3 regions of the Lysinibacillus sp. NPDC097868 genome follow, and region 1 is predicted to be linked to each of the others. Evidence: riboswitches for the same ligand, from Rfam matches in the RefSeq annotation. Region 1 holds a riboswitch; each other region holds the start of a gene.
What was found. A riboswitch is a leader RNA that binds a small molecule or an ion and turns the genes downstream of it on or off. The one in region 1 is predicted to bind S-adenosylmethionine.
Positions count from the first base shown of each region.

Region 2: another riboswitch for S-adenosylmethionine. It lies ahead of ACIQXJ_RS09875 (YezD family protein); the one in region 1 lies ahead of ACIQXJ_RS23445 (bifunctional homocysteine S-methyltransferase/methylenetetrahydrofolate reductase).
Region 3: another riboswitch for S-adenosylmethionine. It lies ahead of metA (homoserine O-acetyltransferase MetA); the one in region 1 lies ahead of ACIQXJ_RS23445 (bifunctional homocysteine S-methyltransferase/methylenetetrahydrofolate reductase).

Region 1 covers NZ_JBIWBS010000009.1:51,753-59,767, reverse strand. The annotation lists gene metH (methionine synthase) at 1-721, opposite strand, end outside; gene ACIQXJ_RS23445 (bifunctional homocysteine S-methyltransferase/methylenetetrahydrofolate reductase) at 714-2,561, opposite strand; SAM riboswitch class I at 2,653-2,752, opposite strand; gene hemG (protoporphyrinogen oxidase) at 2,878-4,266, opposite strand; gene ACIQXJ_RS23435 (methyl-accepting chemotaxis protein) at 4,785-6,074, opposite strand; gene ACIQXJ_RS23430 (SEL1-like repeat protein) at 6,748-8,015, opposite strand, start outside.
Region 2 covers NZ_JBIWBS010000001.1:1,991,849-1,999,863, reverse strand. The annotation lists gene ACIQXJ_RS09895 (general stress protein) at 52-558, shown strand; gene ACIQXJ_RS09890 (DMT family transporter) at 714-1,613, opposite strand; gene ACIQXJ_RS09885 (LysR family transcriptional regulator) at 1,748-2,623, shown strand; gene ACIQXJ_RS09880 (phosphopantothenoylcysteine decarboxylase domain-containing protein) at 2,721-3,395, shown strand; SAM riboswitch class I at 3,610-3,707, shown strand; gene ACIQXJ_RS09875 (YezD family protein) at 3,781-3,936, shown strand; gene ACIQXJ_RS09870 (flavin reductase family protein) at 4,143-4,631, opposite strand; gene ACIQXJ_RS09865 (hypothetical protein) at 4,987-5,232, shown strand; gene ACIQXJ_RS09860 (hypothetical protein) at 5,247-5,786, shown strand; gene ACIQXJ_RS09855 (ABC transporter ATP-binding protein) at 5,986-7,143, opposite strand; gene ACIQXJ_RS09850 (PucR family transcriptional regulator) at 7,248-8,015, opposite strand, start outside.
Region 3 covers NZ_JBIWBS010000001.1:1,596,376-1,604,390, reverse strand. The annotation lists gene phaZ (intracellular short-chain-length polyhydroxyalkanoate depolymerase) at 1-154, shown strand, start outside; gene fabG (3-oxoacyl-ACP reductase FabG) at 138-869, shown strand; gene ACIQXJ_RS07860 (class I adenylate-forming enzyme family protein) at 887-2,353, shown strand; gene ACIQXJ_RS07855 (YhdT family protein) at 2,549-2,812, shown strand; gene panF (sodium/pantothenate symporter) at 2,812-4,257, shown strand; gene ACIQXJ_RS07845 (nucleotide excision repair endonuclease) at 4,357-4,728, opposite strand; SAM riboswitch class I at 5,049-5,158, shown strand; gene metA (homoserine O-acetyltransferase MetA) at 5,263-6,198, shown strand; gene ACIQXJ_RS07835 (GerAB/ArcD/ProY family transporter) at 6,282-7,589, opposite strand; gene ACIQXJ_RS07830 (hypothetical protein) at 7,616-7,849, opposite strand; gene ACIQXJ_RS07825 (Ger(x)C family spore germination protein) at 7,856-8,015, opposite strand, start outside.

The DNA of each region.
Region 1 (8,015 bases):
ACGAACGAATATGATCTGTCATAAACTCTGGACCTGTCGCACAGTTTAAGCCGACAGATAACGGCTTAATATGCTCAATTGATATGTAAAAGGCATCAATCGTTTGCCCTGCTAGCGTTGTGCCCATTGGCTCAATCGTGCCTGAAATCATAACAGGTAGTTCTTTTCCAGTTTCCTCAAACGCACGTGACACCCCCAGTGTCCCCGCTTTTACATTTAGCATATCCTGACTCGTTTCAAGAAGCAGTACGTCTGAACCCGCTTCGATGAGGGCCTTTGCCTGTACATAAAAGTTTTCTTCAAGTTCATCAAAGGTAATACCGCCAGTTACTGATAATGTTTTCGTCGTTGGACCCATTGCTCCTGCAACAAAACGGGGCCACTCTGGAGTAGAAAACTCATCCACTACTTTGCGCGCAATTTCCACCGCACGTTTATTAATTTCTTCTGCCTTAGACCCAAGATTATATTCATTTAATACGAGAGGCGTACCTCCAAACGTATTTGTACAAATAATATCCGCACCAGCCTCTAAATATTTACGGTGAACCTTTTCAAGCACATCAGGTCTAGTTAATACAAGATTCTCGTTACAACCATCAAGCTCCTCGCCACCAAAATCTTCAGCTGATAAGTTTTCATTTTGAAGCATTGTACCCATTGCGCCATCCAGAATTAATATTCGTTTCTCTAGTTGCTCTTCAATCAAGTGCTTAGCCATCTATACTTACCCCTTTTTTCTGTTCATCCAATTGCTCAATAAATTTCATTAACTCTAGCGTCATATCATAGCGTAAAAACGGTGTAATTAAGTAAATACCATTGAAATACTCTGCAGCTACTTCTACTAACTCTTTAGCAATTGCAATCCCTTCTAATGTTGAACGTTCCTTATCTTCACCACATGCCTTCATACGTGACAGTGCATCGTCAGATAGTTTGATACCTGGTACTTCATGATGTAAAAACTCAGCGCTCTTATAGCTCGTTACTGGCATAATACCAATATAAATTGGTGCATCTAAATGCTTAGTTGCCTCATAAATTTCAATGATTTTTTCTTTCGTATAAACTGGTTGAGAAATAAAGTAATCCGCACCATGCTCTATCTTTTTCTCTAGTCGAGCCACTGCTCGGTCTAGTACACGTACATTCGGGTTAAATGCTGCCGCTACAGAGAAGTTTGCCTTTTTACGAAGTGGCTTTCCAGAAAATGAAATACCTTCATTCAACTGTTTAATCAGCTGGATTAGTTCCATAGAAGATACATCATAAACGCTTGTGGCACCCGGGAAATCACCTACCTTAGTCGGATCTCCAGTAACTGCTAGAATATCATGAATGCCAAGTGCATTTAAGCCCATCAAATGTGACTGTAATCCAATTAAATTACGGTCACGGCACGTTATATGCGTTAATGGCCGGACACCGTGCGTTTCCTTCAATAACGCACCCATTGCCACATTACTAATGCGGGGCGATGCGAGTGAATTATCTGCCATCATCACTACATCAGCGCCTGCTTCATATAATTTTTTCGCACCTTGAATAAAGCCGTCAATTTCTAAATGTCTCGGTGTGTCTAACTCCACGATAACCGAACGCTCGCGCTTTACCTTCTCATGCAATGGCTCATACGTTGCAGGCTCTGCTTCACGTACAACCTGTACTTTTTCAGGCTTAGCAAACTTTTCTTCAATAGGTGTTAACTCTTCTAAATATTTTTTCGCTGCTGCTATGTGCTTTGGTGTTGTTCCACAGCAACCACCGATTAAACGAACACCTTGGTCAACTAGTGCAACTGCGGCACGACCAAAATAATCTGCTTCTGACTCATATACGACACGCCCATCCTCTAAATCTAGCAAGGATGCATTTGGATATGCAGACATAAATGCTTTTTCAGGAAGCTCAACTCCTTCAAATGCTTGAATTGTATGATGCGGCCCTAAACGACAATTCACGCCTACTACGTCTGCACCAAGAGCTTCTAGCTCGTGCAATGCTTGATTTAATGCCATTCCATTTTGTAACACGCCTGGTTCATGCATCGACACCTGCGCAATAATTGGTAGCTTTGTTTTGGCACGTAACATTTTCAACGTTGCGCTTAACTCTTCGAAATCATAATACGTTTCAAGTAAAAGGCCATCTGGATTGCCTGCAAGTAACACATTTGCTTGCTCTTCAACTGTCGATAAAATTTCCTCTAATGTTGCATCACTTTTACGAATACCACGGATGCCCCCAATTGTGCCTAACACAAATTGTCCGCCATCTGCTGCGGCACGTTTTGCAATCGTGATTGCCGCTTCATTAAACTGCTGAACTCGCGATTCTAAACCGTAGCGTGCTAATTTAATAGCATTAGCACCGTAAGTATTTGTCTGAATCACATCTGCACCAGCAGCAATATATTCTTTATGGATTTTTTCAATCAATTTCGGTCTCTGTACATTCATTTCTTCATGGCAGTACTCCAAGCCGTAGCCATATAATACAGTACCAATGGCACCATCTGCAGTTAACACATGTGTTTTTAACTTTTCTAGCAATCCCATAAAACGTAACCCTCACTTTCCTTGTATCCAAAAATATAAAAAGCCTTCTTTTACAAAAAAGAAGGCTTTAACGAATCGTAATTGTTTTTCCTTCTCATCTTCGACCAAAAAGGTCTTCTGGATTTAGCACCTGACATAAGTTGGTTGCTGAAGCTTCATAGGGCCAGTCCCTCGGCTTCTCTCGATAAGAATGTAGTATGAATTTTTCAAATAATTAAAAGAATCATATCGTTTACAGGCGATAGAGTCAAGACTATTTCACTCAACAAAGGAGATTTCTCCAGAAAAATATCAAATTTTCGCATTTATTTTACGGTTATACTAGTTTTTCTGCAAGTTCTTCGCCTATTTTTTTACCATTTTGAATACAAGCACCAATGCCTACTCCGAAATAAGAGCAGCCTGCAATCGATAAATTTGGATAGCTTTCTGCAAGCTCAGCTGTTAAGCCCTTCAATGCCTCATGATGTGCTAAATCGTATTTTGGCATTTGATCAATCCATTTCGCAACATTAACTACAGTTGGCTTTTCATCAATCCCTAAACTTTTCTTTACATCGTCTAATGCGACAGCAGCTAGTTCTTCATCTGTCATCTTACATAATTGTTCATACGCAGGATTGATGCTCTTATAAAAGAGTCGTACAAGCAATTTACTATTAGCAGATGTATGCTTCCATTTTCGACTTGTCCAAGTTGCTGCATTGCATTGGACATTTGAATTATGTGACACAATAAAGCCTGTTCCATCTGCTGGTAGCACTGCATCCGGTACATCAAAACCTAGGTAAATTGTTATTGCTGAAGCTGTAGTAAATTCCTTAAAATAATGATCTAACGATGGGTCCTGTAATAAGTTTTTCACCGCTTCATTCGGCAGCGCTAATACAACGTGATCAGCCTCAAGCTTTCTACTATTTGCTAATGTAATTGTATATTGCCCTTCATGTTTCTTTACACTTGTTGTTGCTACGCCCTTGATCATTTCTACTTCTGTTAACGTTTCTTCAAGTCGATCAATCAGAGACGATAAGCCTTTTTTAAATGAAACAAACTTTTTATTGGAAGCTTTCATAAATTGTTCGCGATTTGCATCAAACCCCTTGATGATGCTACCGTAATCATCTTTATAATCGATTAAGTACGGCAATGTAGAAGCAATCGAAAGTTGATGTAGGTCACCAGAATATACTCCTGCTAATACTGGCGCTATTTGATTTTGCACAAGCTCTTCACCTAAGTAATACGTTAAAAACTCGCCTATGGAGCTTTCTTTAGTAAAACCTTTATTCGGCATCGTTAAGTCCTGTAATGCGATTTGCTTACCAGCTTCTGATACAAGCGTACTTGCTTCCAGAGATGCTAAACTCATAGGAATACCGAATGTTGAATCAGCTGGTATTGCATGTAATTCGTCGTTTGTATAGATATAAGATACTCCTGTTTCGTTGTACACTAGCTCCTGTTCAAAATTAAGCTCCTGTACTAGCTCCATGACGCCTTTATGACGAGCTACAATTGAATCAGCGCCCGTTTCCATTATAAAACCATGGTCATATGCGGAGTGTAGCTTTCCACCTAAGTATGCATTTTTTTCAACAAGTACTAGGTTTACATCTATTTTTTTCTCCAATACTTGACGTTGTAGATAATGCATCGTACATAAACCTGTAATTCCGCCACCTAATACAACTATTGTTTCCATGAAGAATCGCCCCTAATTTCTTTATTTATCTCCTATTAGTATAAACTGTTTTTGCAAACATTTACGTTCAACCCATTACAAATTTAGCAAAAATGAAGCACTCAAAAAATAAATAGAAGAATACTGCCGTTGATTCAACTACGGGTAAATTGTTTGAGTGCCTGACACCTAGCATAACTTTGGCTTCCTATAGCGCAAATATTCACTGCGCTTTTCGCAGGCACACTATGAGCCGTAACAGTCGCCTGTGGCGTGGTTTATTGCGGCTTACAGTGCGTGCGTTCTCCAAAAGTTTTCGGGGATTTTTACTTAGTTAGTCTTAAAATGCAAAACTTGAAATTGTTTGAGTGCCTGTCACCCTTCTTCCGATACAAATAAAAATCCACTTCGTTTTCCGTAAAGGAGGGCAAGAGCACAAAGACCATAAAGCTCCTATCCTACCTGAGGAAAGCAAAAGCGGATTTTAAATTAAGTTTTATTTAGAGGACATTTAAGCCCCATTTTATGAAATCATTAAATTAGTTTAAGTTTTGTGCAACATTCGCTAATTTATCTGCTGAATTTGTGACTTCATTAAATGCAAGTCCAAGCTCATTAAGAATCTGAGCCACAGCCAGCACTTCTTTTTCCATGCGATCATTTTGACACTTAGCTTGTGTCATAGCATCTAAAATTTTGTTAAATTGCCCCTCAGTTTGAGACATGTTTTCCTCACCTGACGCAACTTCTTCCTGAATATGACTAAGCGTGTAGGCAAGATTATCCGTTCGCTCCGTCGTTTTTTCTAATAATTTAGCTACGGATGTGACAGATTCCTTTGTTTGACTAGATAATTTACGAACTTCATCTGCTACAACACTAAAGCCTTTCCCCGCTTCTCCAGCACGAGCTGCTTCAATCGCTGCATTTAAAGCTAATAAATTTGTTTGATTTGCAATGTTCGTCACAACATTCATAATCTCTTCCATTTCCTTAGACATTTCTGTCAATTGCTTAATATTGTCTGTAATATCATCTACTGATTGAATAATGTTACTCATATTTTTCGATTGATGTTGTAGACGTTCCCGACCTTCAATCGCCTGACTTTCAGCTAGCGTACTGACCTGTAATGATCTTTTCGCCAATTCCTTAATCTCATGTGATTGATTATTTAATTGATGGAATGAGGCATTTGTTTCTTGAGAAATTGCAGCAAGACCCTCTGAAGATTCCACGATTTTTCTCTCAACTGCCTCTTTCTCACGTTCTACATTTTCCTTTAGGCGTTCGACTGTACTTTCAAAAGCCTCTAATACAAGCTGCTGCTCAAAATTAGAAATTTTAGAGATTGCACGAATTGTATTAAATTGGTCCATAGGATGTTCTACATGTTTTTCTACCAAGTCAATAAATGAAATGGCTAAATCTTGGAAAGCACAAATATACCATTGTGTTCTAAGGCCGATATGTACATGTACTTTTGCGATACTTACTCGTCTTTTATAAAACTCTTCATCTATTGTACCGTTAAACATTTCAATAATATGCCGACGCAATGTGACCTTCAACTTATCTACAGAACTATGTTTATTAATAATATCTACTAAACTTTGCTCAGTTCCAATCATTCCATAAAATCGGTCAACGATTTGATTAATGTTGTCCTCAACAAATGGTTTAAAAGCCTTTAAATATTGTAAATCTAATTTGGTCAAATTTAACATTTCAATCTGCTTCACCAATGTTCGTGAGTTCGGAACATCCATTGTCACTGAGTATTGTTGTAAATCTAATGCCATTGCCTTTTTCTGTTTTTGAAAAATCACACTTTTCCCTCTTTCATATACGAGTTCTTTTGAAGAGCTGAGCATAATCTATTTCCGTTTACCCAAATATATTTATAAATATACGAAAAAATACCACGACCGCTAATAAATTAACAAGAAAATAATATAACAAAATAACATCATAATAATCAATAATTCATTAATTTTACATTTTAAAATTACTCATTTACATTATACACTTTAAATATAATTGTCAATTTATTTTAACCTATATTTTACCATTTATCACTATAATATTTAATACTAAACAAAAAAGTTATCCATCATGGAAATGTGATAAAATTACTAATTCAACATTTTTCGTTAGCTATATCGACGGTCTTTTTACTAATTAAAGAATATTGTTTGAATTACTCCGAGCATAATTAAGTATCAGCAATTTCACTATCTATCATTTATTTATTCCAACGAGGTCATTTAACCTAAAACCACATCTAAAAATGGTTCAAAAAGACCAATAGTGATATGGTTAATAAATAGTTTTAAATAACCACTCTAATAATTGACCAATTATGCAAAGATTTAATCCATTGTGTACTTATTTCTTTGTAATGACGTAAAAGCATTATTTTCTTTATAACAGCAAAAAACCCGCAATGGCTAGTTTATAACTAACCATTGCGGGTAATTCCAGTATAACAACATTCGGGTTTTACAAATTATCTAACTCCTCAAGTAATTGAGACGCTTCTTCTATTCCTGCTTCTGCAGCAAGTCCATACCATTTCTTCGCTTCTTTAATATTCCGTGATATGCCTTCACCTTTATTGTAAATGTGGCCAAGTTGTAATTTTGCTTCAGGATCTCCTTGAAGTGCCGCTTGCTTGAACCAATGAATACCTTTTTCAATATTACGGATTCCCGTTAACCCCTTGCTCCAAATAAAGCCCAAATCATAAAATGCATCTACATGATATTGTTCTGCAGCTCTTTCAAACCAATATAAACCTCGATTTACATCACGAGTTTGCCCTAAATGACCTTCTAAATAGATTCCACCAAGCCTATATTCCGCTTCAACATAGCCTGCCTCAGCCGCTTTTTTATAGAAGTTAAATGCCTGCTGCTCATCTATAGCAATCCCTAGTCCTTGCTCATGTATAATACCTAATGTAAACATTGCCTCTGCCACACCTTGTGTTGCTGCAACATCAAACCATTTCTTAGCAAGCACCATATTTTCTGATACGCTTTCCCCATTAAAATACATATCAGCTAAGTTATTAGCTGCATCTGCATGCCCCTGATTCGCAGCTGCTTCATACAATTGGAACGCTCGATCATAATTCTCGTCTACACCTATGCCCTCAAAATAATAGTTACCAAGTGCATATTGAGCATCTGCATTACTTTGTTTTGCTGCTAGTTCAAACCATTTTATCGATTTTTCTGGCTGGAAAGGTGTATCATCGTTTGTACTATAATATTCTCCTAGCTCAAACTGGGCATCTGCATCTTGTTCTTCAATGGCTGCTTTGTATAAATCAATGATTTCTTCATGATCTAAATCTTCTTCTTCAAATAGTTCTACCGCTTCGTCTTGTCTCATAACAAACCATTCCAGTATATCGAGAACATCATCCACAACTTCTGTTGTATAAGCTAACTTCTCTAAAGAAGTAATTTGCCATATTAAAATATAAATAGGGAGTGGTATTGCCTCACGCAATAAGTCATCATATTCTGCTAACAGTGTTAAAACATTATCTTGTACAGTTTGTGTTTGCTCTGGATGTACAATTTGCAAATGACGTTGTTGTTTTTTTCTTAACAATCCTTGAATAACTTGATACAGCATTTTTTGCAAGGTCGTCAGTTGTACTTCATCCAAAATGAGTAAAGATAAATTTTGTGCAAACCATGTATTCTGTATATGTGTTAGCTGTTGTAAGGACTCCGTTCGTTCCTTATTTTGCTTTG
Region 2 (8,015 bases), on a different contig from region 1:
AGTGGCAGGGTACATACATAGTAAGCCTTACAAAATTAGGAGGAATTGAACATGATGAATGAACAAAACCCAAAAATTGAAGTTGCACATACGAGAGAAGAGATGTTTCATATTTTAAAATGTATGCGCATGGAAGGTTTTAACGCAGATGAAATTCATATTATTTCTAGAGAAGCAGATGAAATTAAAGATGTTAAATCAAATGGTGATGTGAAAACACATGAGGCAGGTAATTGGCTTGACCAAATTAAATCATGGTTTACAGGTGAGACAGCTGTCACAGAAGGTTTAAAAAGATTTGATCTTACAGAGGGTCAAACAGCTTATTACGCTCAACTGGTTGAAGAAGGAGCCATCGTATTATACGCGGAGCATGATGATGTAAATCCTACATCGTCTACACTTACCGCAGATTCAAAACGCGCTCAACTTGATCCATTCGATACACATGTAACGCCACCTGAATCTATCGTTGATGAGACACCAGTACAACGCGAAGAGCGACTAAAAGCTGAAGAGCAAATGAACGAAGCTGAACAAATGAGAAGATATTTATAAAGGTAAAGTGGCTAGAATTTAACTAGCTTGAAAACAAGCAAAAAGTGAAATGGTATGCACTCCATTTCACTTTTTGCTTGTTTTTTATAACAGTGTGCATCAAAGCTTAGATAATCAGAAAAAGACCCTGAAAATTTTTCAGGGTCTTTTTCTGATTAATGCATCACTTTTTCTTGTTCATGTTTTCGCATAAATCGAAGAATATGAAGTTGCTCTAATTGAGCGACAAGATTACCAATTAAAATAAAACTTCCACCGATAAGTAATTTTACCGTTAGTCCTTCGCCGATGAACATCATCGCAAACATCGCTGCGAAAATAGGTTCTAATGAGAAAATTAGTCCTGTATGTGTAGCAGAAGTGTACTGTTGTGCAACAGTTTGGCCAACGAAGCAAAATGCACTACAGATAATACCAAGCCCTAAAATCGCAATCCATGAAGTAGTTGAATTCGGAAGTGTAGGTGCTTCAAAAAGTAGTGTTAAAACAAGCGCATAAATTCCAGCAAAACCGAGCTGGTAAATACCATAAGAAATCGATTCTACGCTACGTGTAAAATGACCGTTTAACAGTAAATAAATCGAATAACATAATGCCGCGATTGCAACTAATATATCGCCCATTTGAAATGTAAAAGAATGTTGAACAGTTAATACTGTAATACCAATCATCGTGCAAATAATCGCAAAACTTACTGCTTTTGATGGCAACTTTTTCTCGATAAAGCTACTGAAAATGGGCACTAAGACTACTGTAAGGCTTAAAATAAATCCTGCATTTGAAACAGAAGTTGTCTCTAATCCAAATAAGCTAAGTGCAAACACAATGAATAACAGCAAACCTTGAATAGCTGCGTATTTCAATGTTTTGAAATTGACCTTTATCATTCGTTTATAAAAAATAATGCCTGCTGCCAAAAATGCGATGATACAGCGTAATGCTACCACATTAAATACAGCTAAAGTTTCAAGTCCCATTACCATAAACGTATAAGACAATCCCCAAAACATTGTAACTATGACCATTAATAAATTTGCTTTCCCTTGATTACTCATTATGCACCTTCTATCTCTGTGTACTAAAACAGTTTCATACTAAAATTTACTATATATCTTGTATTGTGATTAGTAAAACGAATGTTTATAATGATTAGTATTAAAAAAATTCATGTATATATGAGGGAATGTGAATGAGTTTAGTCAAATATGAGATTTTAAATAAAGTTGCAGAAGTTTCGAGCTTTACGAAAGCTGCAGATGCCCTGGGATTAACCCAATCGGCAGTTAGTCATGCTGTTTCCAGCTTAGAGAAAGAATGTGGATTTGCCCTTATTCATCGAAGTCGAACAGGAGTGACATTAACGAGCGAGGGACAAACAATGCTTCGGGCTATGCGAAATGTTCTCGATGCGGACGAATTATTACAACAAGAAGCTGCCCATATTCTTGGTGTAACTCGAGGGAAATTACGAATAGGTGTAATTTCTAGTATTTCTTCCAACTGGATGCCAGAAATTATCCGTATTATGGACAATCAGTTTCCAGGTATACAAGTAGAGTTACGTGAAGGGGACTATTATGAAATCGAACAGTGGCTACAAAGTGGTGAAGTTGACGCTGGTTTCCTTAACGGTCAAAAATCGGAGCAATTTCAATTTATCGAATTGGTCCAAGACCCCCTTTTGTGTATAGTTTCTGATCAAAGCTCTCTCTATAATCGTTCAGAAATTGATATTACTGAACTAGAAGACATGCCTTTTATAATGACATCGTATCGAGGAACTAATGATGTAAAAGTAATTTTAGAGCAGTACCATGTTAAACCGAATATTCGATTTGAGCTATCGGAGGAGGTTGGGATTATTTCGATGATTTCACACCATTTAGGCATTACTATTTTACCTCGATTAGTGATTAACCGATTACCGTCCTCATTAAGGGCTATCCCACTAAAGCAAGGTGGTTATCGTACGATAGGGCTAGCGATGAAACATCAAGCCTCACCGGTAACTAAAAAGTTTGCGGAAATTTTAAGTGTGTGGCTAAAAGAACAAAATAAGAAATAGGTTATTTAAGCTTTTTACGTTAAAATAGAACATGTAGATTGCTTATTAATTTGTTATTTTTCAAAAATGATAGTTTGAAAAGAAAAGGTGAGTGTGAGTGGGGACATTACAAGGAAAAACCGTACTCATTACAAGTGGGGGAACACTTGAAAAATGGGATCGTGTGCGAGGGCATACGAATTTATCGAAGGGGTCAATGGGCTGTTATTTGGCTGAAGCAGCTCTAGACGCAGGTGCAGACGTCATCTATATGCATGGCTATTTTGCGCAACTGCCGATTAATCAAGATAAAATGCGTACAGTACGCTTTGAAGGTATTGAAGATTTAAGTGACAAGGTTCGTCATGCTGTACAAAATGAACAAGTAGACATCGTTATTATGGCAGCTGCAGGCTCTGATTGGGTCATTGATAAAGTATACGATCAATCCGGGAATTTAATGGAAGGTGCAGGGAAGATGCCGTCTGACGAGCCCCCTGTTATTCACTTTAAAAAAGCACCAAAAGTGTTAGGGCAAATAAAGGGTTGGCAGCCAAATGTCACTTTAGTAGGATTTAAGCTAGAGGCAACGGACGATGAGGAGTTTTTACTGTCCCGTGCACGTCTTCGTATGAAAACAGCAGATGCACAGTTGATGGTTGCCAATAGTTCACAATCTTTATATGGCGGACAAGAGCCACATTGGATTGTACCCGCACAAGGACAACCTATCAGAGTCATTGGTAAACAAGAAACTGCAAAAGTGTTAATGGAATACTTACAAAACGAATAAAGAGCAGCTGTGTAGAATATATAATTCTGCACAGCTTTTTTATGTTTTGAACATTCATACTAATGCTTTCAAGATCATAAGTTGGATTTCGAGAAATTTTCGAGCAATAAAAATGTACCTTTTTTCGCTATTGTATAGTATTCAACTAGGTTTTATAATATTTATATTGACAATAGGTTTTCTGAATTATAGAATTATTTCCAAGAAACGTAAACTCTTATCGCGAGAGGTCTGGAGGAATGAGGCATAATGAAGTCTCGGCAACTGAGTTAATCGGTGCCAACTCCAGCAAAGTTATCTGAGAGATAAGGGGAGGCATCAAATCGTCTTGATGCGTGGATCTCTTTTATACACAAAAGTATGAAAAAAAGAAGGGGTGTATCGTATGTCTCAACTGTCTAAGATTGATGATAAGAAATTAGAAGTTATTGCGAAGGCTATTCAAAATTTAGAATTTGGTGAAGTGCAAATTACCATTCAAGATGGAGTTATTGTCCAAATTAATCGACTGGAAAAACAAAGATTTCCTCAAAAAAAGTAAAGTTTTAAAAGAAGCAGAGAAATTAACTCGGGACCAAATTTTAAGCTTATTGTCGCCACATAGTGTCCTGAGTTAATGTGCAACATCAATGAACTTGGTTCATGTTCCAATATTGAACGCAAGGGCAGTTTGTTCTAAATATTTTTAACTTACAAACAAGAAAAGTAGGCATCTCAAAATAAAATTTGAAATGCCTACTTTTTATTTTATTCGTAAAAGCTCGTTGGGATTTGACCAATATGCCTACGATGATAAAGCAATGGCTCCTTCTGCGCATTATCAATTTCTAAAATATGACCAATGAAAATCGTATGGTCTCCTGCATCAATTTTTTTAAATGTTTCGCATTGCAGCGTAGCTAAAGTATCATGTAATATTGGCAAACCATGTAAAGAATTAGACCATTTTACTTGCGCAAATCGGTCAGGGATTTTGCTTGAAAATACCGTACATAAATGTGTTTGATCGTTCGCTAAAATATTTACCGCAAATTTGTTCGTATTACTAAAAAGTGGATGCAGCTGCGATTTTTTGTCCAATGACCATAGGATAAGGAGTGGATCTATGGAAACAGATGCAAAGGAATTGACCGTTAAGCCAATCGGTTCATTCACATCATTGTAAGCTGTGACAACTGTGACACCTGTTGGATAATTACCTAAAGCCTGTTTAAAAGCAGTTACTTTGTCCGTCATACAATCACCTCTTATTATTTTATGGAGAAAACAGGTTGTTTGTTCTTACTCATTTTTCTGTTGCTATAAAGGAAAGCCTACAAAATAATCCAGCAACTGTAAAGCGTATATTATTCAGTTGTTATAATATAAAAATTTCTAAAAAGAGAAAGAGATCTTAAATATGGGTATTTGATATAGGTTTTTAAAGAGATACTTATTTTATTTATTGACTATATTAATGACATATGATAGAAATTCCGCAATAATTTATAATTATAATTTTCTGAAAATTTGAATTGTATTTACTTAATAAAAAATGCTTGATTTATTGATTCTTCGCCTATTGAATGAGTTAAGCATTTTCAAATCACATATGTTAACTCGACATCACCCGAAATATTGGGATGGGTCAATAAGGGGAAATCAATCGTTTTATAATCAAAATTTAAGTGTAGATGATGTAAAAAGTATTGCTTTAAATATAGCTAAACAAAATAATACGATATTAGCCAAAAAAGGAACAAATGGTATGTTCAGAGTAGAGGGACAAGTAGATGGTGTTAAATACGTATTAGGGATTAAAGATGGGCATATTAGACAACTATATCCAAAAAACTAATGTGAGGTGAATATATGATGGAAGTAGTAACAATTAATGAATTTGTTGTAAAAAGAATTATCGACGATTTGGAAGATGCAGTCAACAATCCTGATAAATATACGATAAGCATAAACGATAATTGGGATGAATTTGTTTCTTTTATCAATAACACTCAAAATAAATATATAGAAGAAGACGGTCTTCTTAGACTTGATGGTGGGTTATCGATTAAATGCTATAATAAAGAAATTTTAGGTGTTCGATATTGGGACTATCTCCCTGAGCTATGGGGATATATTGTCAATGTGATTGAAGATTACTTAGAGGACGGCATTGGGAAAAGTTATTTTCCTGATCAACCAGTTAAAATACAATTAAAGCAATTAAAAAATAAAAAAGTACAATTTTTATTTGATAACGACGATCATGTGTTAGAATTTGAACAAAAAATGCTATTAGGTATCTTTTTAAATCGTGCTGAAGTCTTTTTTACTGTTCTTGTAAAAGAACTTGATTTGACTAAATATAGCTACGAAATTGAAAAAATTCAAAAATTAAAAACCCGGATATGAAACAATTTATATTGAGTGCAACTAATCAAAAAGTGTTAGATTGATTGAATCAATCTAACACTTTTTCTATACCGTTGATGTCCGCTGCGGCGGTGTTTTCCGCTCAGCACAGTAAGCCATAACCCTCGCTATTGTGCAGAGTGCCTCCGCCTTTCATTGTGTGCTGTTATGAACAGGAGTCACCAACTTCGCTACCATCTTAGCCAACAACAACAGGCTTTTCAGTGCCTTCGTTGCCTTTGTTTTGTCCACTATTACCTGGAATAATACGATCTTCAGTTTCTTTATCGAAGAAGTGTACTTTATTCATATCCAATGCCAGTGGCAATACTTGGCCTGGTTTAGCAGTGGCATTGGAATCTACACGTGCAATAAATTGATGACCTTCGATTTGTGAATAGAGCATAATCTCTGCGCCCATTAATTCAGCTACTTCAATTGTTACATCGACTCTTGAACCTGGAGTTGATTCGATAAATGCTTGTTCATCGTGGAAATCTTCAGGACGTATACCCATAATAACTTCTTTATTGTTATAGCCTTGCGCAAGTAAGTCTTTCATTCTTTCTTGTGGCACAGTAATGGACGTATTCCCAATGTGGAATTTGCCATCTGTAAGTGTACCCGTAAAGAAGTTCATAGCAGGGGAGCCGATAAAGCCGCCGACAAATACATTATTCGGTTGCTCATACACTTCTTTTGGTGCACCTACTTGTTGAATAATGCCATCTTTCATAACAACGAGGCGAGTAGCCATTGTCATGGCTTCTGTTTGGTCATGTGTCACGTAAATTGTCGTTGTTTGTAAGCGTTGATGAAGTTTTGTGATTTCAGCACGCATTTGTACGCGAAGTTTCGCATCCAAGTTTGATAAAGGCTCATCCATTAAAAAGACTTTTGCATCACGCACGATGGCACGTCCTAAAGCGACACGTTGACGTTGACCACCTGAAAGTGCTTTCGGTTTACGATTTAAGTATTCTTCCAGCCCTAAGATACGGGCTGCCTCGTTCACGCGGCGATTAATTTCATCTTTCGGTAATTTGCGCAGCTTTAAGCCAAATGCCATATTTTCAAATACGCTCATATGTGGGTATAAGGCATAGTTTTGGAATACCATGGCGATATCACGATCTTTAGGCGCTACATCATTCATTCGCTTTCCATCAATGATTAAATCTCCCTCTGAGATTTCTTCTAAACCAGCAACCATACGTAATGTAGTAGATTTACCACAACCTGAAGGACCTACGAAAACAATAAATTCCTTATCTTCAATATCAAGATTGAAATCCTTTACTGCTGTGACATTCTTATCATAGATTTTAAAAATATGTTGTAATTTTAATTCTGCCAAAATCGTCATCTCCCTTATGTAAGTGTTTTTTTAGAGTATAAGAGAAAAATATGTAAAATGTATACGTATACATTACACAAAACATGTTTGGGCACATTGTACAACTATTGATAATTTTCTGATTTCAACAGTATCATTGCAAGAGAAACAAAAGCAGCGTTTGCAAAGGACCTAATATCTATACCAGTGTTTTCAATAAATTTATCCAATCGATATTGCAGGCTATTGCGATGGATATAGAGCTTTTTTGCCGTTAAAGAAGCATTTAAATTACATTGCAAAAAAACTTGAATAGTATGAAGCATTTCTTGTCCTTCAATACTTTCTATAAAAAGATCGGACAGTATATCTTTTTTTACGAACGATGGTGAATGAATCATCAATAATGGTAAAGCTTCGTAAAATGTAATTGTCTTTTCACGATTTGCATAACGATGAATTGTGTTAAAGCATTGGAATTCATGGTCGAATTTTTCTTTCAATAAATAATTTGCTTGATGTAGTTGACCGATATAACTATAAATTTCAACAAAAAAATCACTAGTTAATGTATCACTTAGCTGATTAAACGACTCTTGATCGAAAACTACTCGTGGCTTTTCGTCTATTATCATACCTTGTGTGTCATTGATCATTAAAATGATTGGTTGCTGAAATCCCCCAGTAATCGCTTCTTTAAAGTTGTTGAAATCATCAATTGGTTGTTTCAAATAGAAATAAAAAAAACGTAATGTTTTTACATCTTGTGAAAACGGTACCTCTTTTGCATCATTAAATAAAAAATCATACCACTTCTGCTGAATATTCGAATTATTTTGTTCGATAGTAAGATGCTCAACGGGAAGGAATAAAGTTTTTAATAGATTGTGTTC
Region 3 (8,015 bases), on a different contig from region 1:
TGATGAAACAATGCTCGATTTACCTAAGCATACGCAGTTTGTCAGCTTAAAAAATTGTGGTCATTCTCCTCTAATTGATGATTTACAGCAACTTACATTAGAAATCGAAACATTTTTACAATTTGGAGGGGAACATAATGCGCTTACACAATAAAGTAGCAATTATTACTGGGGCTGCAAACGGCATCGGATTTGCAGCTGCAGAACGGTTTATTGAAGAAGGAGCCATTGTTTTTATTGCTGATTTTGATGACAATGCAGGGATTAACGCAGCCAATCAACTAGGTGAAAAAGCTATGTTTGTGCAGGTTGATGTTGCTGACAGAGACAGTGTAAAAAGGCTTGTGACAACAGTAATTGCGCATGCTGGACGTATTGATATTTTAGTCAATAACGCAGGTATAACGCGTGATGCAATGCTGACAAAAATGACGGAGGATCAATTTCAGCAAGTGCTTGATGTGAACCTATCAGGGGTCTTCCACTGCACACAAGAGGTTAGCCCTCATATGGTTGCTGCTGGATACGGTAAAATTATTAATACTTCCTCTGTAAGTGGGGTTTATGGAAATGTTGGTCAAACAAATTATGCTGCGACAAAGGCTGCGATTATAGGTATGACGAAAACATGGGCAAAAGAGCTTGGGCGTAAAGGGATTAACGTAAATGCTGTAGCTCCAGGCTTTACAGAGACAGATATGGTTAAAAAGATGCCTGAACCAGTGCTAGAAAAAATGCGTTCGATTGTGCCGCTTCAAAGATTAGGAACACCGAGGGATATCGCGAATGCTTATTTATTTTTAGCATCTGAAGAGGCTTCCTATGTCCATGGTCATACTCTCCATGTGGATGGCGCTATTATGATGTGATAAAGGAGGAGTTCAAGATGTTTGCAGAGCAAGCTTGGATTTTAAATCGTGCATCTTTAACACCGCATCGTTTAGCATTAGTTAACCTAGAAACAAAGGAACAATGGACATATCAAGAGTTAACACATGAAATTGCAAAATGGAGCTGTTTTTTCGAAGAACAAGGTTTACAGACGGGTAGTCGTGTAGCGGTTTTTGCTAGAAATAACATGCATCTATTTGCCATTTTATTTGCTTGTGGATTGCGAGGGCTTATTTATGTCCCTTTAAATTGGCGCCTGAATACGAAGGAACTAAACGAAATTATTGCAGATGCTACCCCTTCCTTGCTTCTTTATGATCAGGCCATTCGTTGTCCTTTACAACTAAAAAATATGTATCCAATCCAACAAGTTCCGCAATCAGCAACTGTTCCTAGCACGATAGAAATGGATTTAAATGAACCTTGGCTAATGATTTATACAGGTGGCACTACCGGTAAAGCAAAGGGGGTAGTTCTGTCCTTTAATTCTGTTAATTGGAATGCAATTAATACAATTATTAGTTGGGGGCTAAGTGAAGAAGACTGCACGCTAAACTATATGCCGATGTTCCATACAGGGGGGCTAAATGCTTTATCCATCCCGTTGCTTATGGCAGGCGGTACGGTTGTAATTGGAGATAAGTTCGAAGCGGAAACGGCTCTTATAGCAATAAATCATTATAAGACAACCATTTCTTTATTTGTGCCAACAATGTATCAGGCAATGATATCAACAAATTACTTCCAGATAAGTAGTTTTCCATCTGTGAAAGTGTTCTTATCTGGCGGGGCACCGTGTCCACTTCCAATATATGATGCATTTTTTAACAAGGGACTTTATTTTAAAGAAGGCTATGGATTAACGGAGGCTGGGCCGAATAATTTTTATATCTCTCGTGAAGATGCCTATTTAAAAAAAGGAGCAGTAGGGAAAAGCATGCAATTTAATGAAGCAAAAATTATGAATAAAGAGGGGAAAAATTGCACTGCTCATGAGGTAGGAGAGTTATTTGTCAGAGGCAAGCATATGTTTAGATTTTATTGGAATAATCAGCAGGAAACTGATAATACGATACGTGATGGGTGGTTAAGGACCGGTGATTTAGCCACAATGGATGAGGATGGTTATTTCTATATTGTTGGTCGTAGGAAAGAAATGATAATTAGCGGTGGTGAAAATGTTTATCCACAAGAGGTAGAGCAATGTTTATTACGTCATAACCTCGTAAAAGAAGCGGCAGTCATCGGGGTACCGGATAACTATTGGGGCGAAATTGTAACGGCATTTATTGTTTGCCAACATGAGACAGATACGCTAGTTGACGAAGTGGAGGCACTATGTCGAAACGAATTAGGTCACTACAAAATCCCTAAAAAAATTATTATTATTGATGAATTGCCAAAAACAATCGTTGGCAAAATCGACAAAAAAGCGCTTCAAATGCATTTGAAAAGTTCTTGATCATAGAAAGTAAATGAGGAAACGCCGAGGGTTGGGCGAAATCGGCAATAAGGCAAAAAAGCTGCAAAAGACTTACAAAATACTTCATTCAACAGGAATTGTTCGCTAACTTTCGTTTTTTTTATCTATTTTTTCGCAAAGCTTCCCATAATACCTACATACCAGTAAAATAGAGTAGGTTAGGGGGATTCTATATTGAAAGATCAACGCTTTAAAATTGCGCATCGTGAAGCGCTCATTGGCATTGGACTTGTAATTGTCAACTTTGCTATTTGGTACGGCTTTGCATATGGCCTAGGCTCGGGGGATCCAACAAAATATACGTATGTTTGGGGTTTCCCTGCTTGGTTTTTCTATAGTTGTATCGCTGGAACAGCTTTTATGATTGTCTTAATTTGGCTCGTCCTAAAACTCTTTTTCAAAGATGTTCCATTTGAAGATGGGGAGGTGGATGAATAATGCATTGGCAAGTTATTTTTCCACTCTTCATATTTTTAATTATCATTTTTGGAATAGGTATATGGGCGAATAAACATGTCCGTTCATCGAACTCGTTTTTACAGGAATATTTTCTTGGTGGTCGTGAAATGGGAGGCTTTATTCTAGCAATGACCATGATTGCCACTTACGGAAGCGCAAGTAGTTTTATTGGTGGACCAGGTGTCGCTTATAATAAGGGACTTGGATGGGTACTGTTAGCGATGGCGCAACTACCTGCGGGTTATTTTGTATTAATGATTTTAGGCAAGAAATTTGCGATAATCGCTCGCCGTTATCAAGCGATTACATTAATTGATTTTTTACGTGAACGCTATAACAGTCATGTCATCGTGATTTTATCTGCAATTAGTATTATTGTCTTTTTATTTTCTGCGATGATGGCACAGTGGGTAGGTGGAGCGCGCTTAATTGAATCATTAACTGGTTTAAATTATACTTCGGCACTCTTTATTTTTGCAGCGTCGGTATTAATTTATGTTATTATCGGGGGCTTCCGAGCTGTAGCTTTAACGGATACGGTACAAGGTTCGATAATGGTAATTGGTACTGTTATTTTACTAATTGGGACAATCGTTGCGGGCGGGGGAATTGATCAAATTATGACATCCCTTGTTGCAGAAAATCCAAAACTCGTGACCCCATTTGGTGCAGAAGGAGAACTTACTCCGTTGTATGTCTCTACATTTTGGATTTTAATAGGAATTGGTGTAGTTGGGCTACCTCAAATTGCAGTTCGTGCTATGAGCTATAAAGATTCAAAAAGTATGCATTTAGCGATTATTATTGGCACCATCGCCATTGGGACAATTATGTTCGGTATGCACCTAATTGGTGTGCTAGCGCGTCCAGTAATGCCAGGCATTGAAATTGGCGATAAGGTGATGCCACTACTAACGTTAAAAGTTTTACCGCCATTTTTAGCGGGTATTGTTTTAGCAGCACCAATGGCAGCAACGATGTCTACGGTTAATGCGTTGCTCATGTTAGTTAGTTCAACAGTCGTGAAGGATATTTATTTAAATTACGTGAAGCCAACTGCCAGCGATGGAGAGATTAAGCGCGCCAGCTTCATCGTAACTACAGTAATTGGTTTGGCGGTCGTTGTATTTGCGTTAAATCCTCCAGACTTACTTGTGTGGCTCAATTTATTTGCATTTGGGGGCCTAGAAGCGGTCTTTATTTGGTCAGTTGTCCTAGGCTTATATTGGAAAAAGGCTAATAAATACGGCGCTATTGCTTCCATGATTACGGGCATGACGTTATATATTGTAATCGATCGCTTTTATCCGTCAATCTTTGGCATGCATACAGTGACAATCCCAATAGTGGCTTCATTCATTATTTTTGTCATCGTAAGTTACCTAACAGCTAATAAATTTAAAGATGAAAAAATATTTATTTAAATATTAAAATACCTTGGGAGAACAAAGCTCTCAGGGTATTTTGCATTTTTGAAGTAGAAAAAGAAAAACCGTTAGCATGTTTCATGCTAACGGCATTTGTTAATAAAATACTTTTTCAAGATTATATTTTGCACGGAATGTGTTAATTGCGTAAGTTTCGTAAATTTCACGTTCCATTGGATCATCAATTTCATATACTTCAATTTTGAAAATTTCATCACGGTATTTTTTCATTGGTGATACATTATCTTCAAAATGCTTTTTAATGCGTTGACGAATTTTACGCGCTTTCCCTACAAACAATAGCTCGTTTTTTTCGTTGTAGAATAAGAAAATGCCACCTTTTTCGCGAGTGATTTTATGGAAATCAATAAAACCATGGAATGGCGGGATTTCTACATCCCCAGGTTTTAATACTTGCTCACGTTGACGAATTACTAAGTCTGGTTTTGGGAGTTCAATTTTAATCAAAATATTCACGTTCCTCTCTGTTACTAAAGGTATATGTTAACATAATACCTCTTTGATTACCATTACGATTTATTTGTATAAAAATCTATTTACTGCGCATAGCTGTAATCGGGGGTGATTTGTCATTTCTTTGTCATCTAATTAGGCTAATAGATGGTAAAAATGATTTTTAAGCCGTATTTACGTAACTTACAAAAGCTTTAGGTAGAATTGATTATAGTGTTTAACAAAAAATATGCTTCCATTCATTTAAATACTAAATATTCTATGTATTATTGAAATTCTTAATCGTTCATGATACAATTCTTTTTAATTAAATAATCTTATCAAGAGAAGCTGAGGGATTTGGCCCGATGACGCTTCAGCAACCTCTAACAATGTTAGAAAGGTGCTACTTCCACCAAAGGATTTTTCCTTTGAGAGATAAGAGTGAACGTGATAATTATCCTTCTCATTCTTGCTCTAAAGGAATGAGGGGGATTTTTTAATTTTAATTAGATAGAGAGAAAAAATTAACGAAAAGGGGAATTCAACATGCCTATTAATATTCCAAAAAACTTACCAGCTGGAGAACATTTACGTGGAGAAAAGATATTCGTAATGGAAGAAGACCGCGCCAAAACGCAACAAATTCGTCCTTTAAATATTTTAATTTTTAATTTAATGCCAGAAAAAGAAAAGACAGAGCTACAATTACTGCGATTGCTCGGTAATACACCATTACAAGTGAATATTACATTTTTAAATACAGCAACACACGAATCAAAAAATGTTAGTAAATCACATTTACAGCTATTTTATTCAACGTTTAAAGAGATTCGCCATCGTCGCTTTGACGGTATGATTATTACGGGGGCTCCTGTTGAAAAAATGGCATTTGAAGAAGTGAATTATTGGGAAGAAATCTCAGAAATAATGGATTGGTCCGTGAAAAATGTTACGTCCGTTATGCATATATGCTGGGGTGCACAAGCTGCGTTATATCACCATTATGGTATCGGTAAATTTGAACTGCCAGAAAAATGTTCTGGCGTATATTCACATGTCATTACCGATTTAACAGTCGATCTAGTGCGTGGCTTTAGTGATTTATTTACAGCGCCACATTCACGCTATACATCGGTTTCCATTGATGAAGTACGTAAGCACCCAGATTTACGCTTACTGTCCTATTCAGAAGATGCTGGCGTCTTTATCGTGCAGTCAAAGGATAATAAGAACATAATGATTACAGGTCACTTAGAATACGACGCGACAACATTAGCTGATGAATATTACCGTGATGTTGAAAAAGGAATTGATATTGCGATTCCTGTTAACTATTTCCCGAATAATAATCCTTCTAATGAGCCGATTAATACATGGCGAGCACATACGCATTTACTATTTTCAAATTGGCTTAACTATTATGTTTATCAAGAAACACCGTACGAATGGGACTTTGTTGATGAAATTGAATACCATATTTAATTTGGAACAATTAACATACCGTTTTACAGTTAGAAAAACCACATTTCTCATTAAAAGTGAGAAATGTGGTTTTTGTTGTTAACTTATTGAGATTCGGACGAGTTTGGTTTGGTAGCATCTTGCTGCACTTTTGATTCTTGTTGTTCTTCTTTTGGAGCTTGCTGCACTTTTGATTCTTGTTGTTCTTCTTTTGGAGCTTGCTGCACTTTCGATTCTTGTTGTTCTTTTGAATTTTGCTTGTCTTTTGATTGTTGTTCTTGAGATTCTTGCTGATTACTTGAAGAGCTTTGACTGTCTTCTTTCTTTTTTATTTTGCGAATTTTTGCGACTGTTAGTAACAACAATGGAAGTAAAACAGTTAATAATCCTGAATATAACGGCCAAATATTCTCATTATAATTATTAGAATGGACGATATTCGGGTGAGCAATTTGAGCCAGTGCAACCATACATAATCCAAGTGGTAAAATGAGTGGGCGAGGATCTTTTATTTTAAATATTTGTCCTATGCCAAGTACCGTTGCGTAAAAATAAATGAATGTCCGAATGTAAATGGATATAATCCACATAACAGCCATGATAATTTCCACTCTTTGGAAAAAATCTCCTATCGAAATTCTTTGAGCTAGCGCATAGCTTGGAAATGTCTTAATTGATGTATTAGTTGAGCCAAGAACGAGTGTTGAAAGGGTAATAATGAGAATTAAGACAATTCCGCCTAGTAGTGTGCCGATATAATATCCTTTTTGAGCTGCTTTATGTACATTGACTCCAGAAGGGAAAAACATAAGCAACACAGCAAGTGGGAAAGAAAAAACACTCGTAAAGTTTAGCGTACCTACGATTAATGATTTTGTGTCTGTTTCATAGACTGGCATAATATTTTCTATATTGATTTGAGGGGAAATACAAATAATAAAAATAATAAAAATTAACATAAATATTGGAAATAGTATTTCCACAGAACGTGCAAAAACTTCAATCCCTAAATACGACGCGAAAACGATAATAATTGTAAATAAAACAGCAAAGGTCAGAGTAGGCGTTTCGGGCATCACTTCCGTTTGCATAAAAATTCCGATGAAATATAATAATTCGCCTGCTGAAAAAAAGGTTAAAGACATAAAACAAAGCGATGTCAAAGTACCGATGAATTTGCCGAAAATTTTTCCATTTGCTTCAATAAACGTAAGGTTTGGAGTTTGATTTCCTAATGATACAAAGAGCTTTATTAATAAAAAGCTTAATAGTACACCAATAGCCGCTCCAATCCACGCATCCTGGCTGAGTTTTTCTGTAATACTTGCTGGCACAATTAATATAGCTGTTCCAATTGAATAGAGAAGGGTAATGACTGTAAATTGTCTTGCGCTAATGAGTTGTTTATCCATCGTACACTACCCTTTCTTTTCATTTTTTATTGAAAAAGTGTAAGTAACAATTTTCTAAGGGGCGTTAAAATAAATGTAATGAAATCTAAAGGGCTGGGAATGTTCTTTTTTAATCCAATGGCAATATTTAATGCCGCTCCTATGCTTAATATAATAGAAAAGACGATAATTGTTTTTTTTTCGCCTTTTTTCTTTAAATTAGGAATGACACTGTAAGCAATGGCCAAAGAAAATACTACGAAAACAATCGTTATAAACATCGCTAGCTACTCCTTTGAATTGTGCAATAATGAATTTTGGATTGTTCCTAATCCTCGTGTAGCCACATTGACTTCGATATTGACAGCTACCTCGGGATATATTGTAGACCATTCTTTTTTTGTTTCCTCCCATTTTTTAGGATCTTTCCGATGGAGTGCTTCCCCA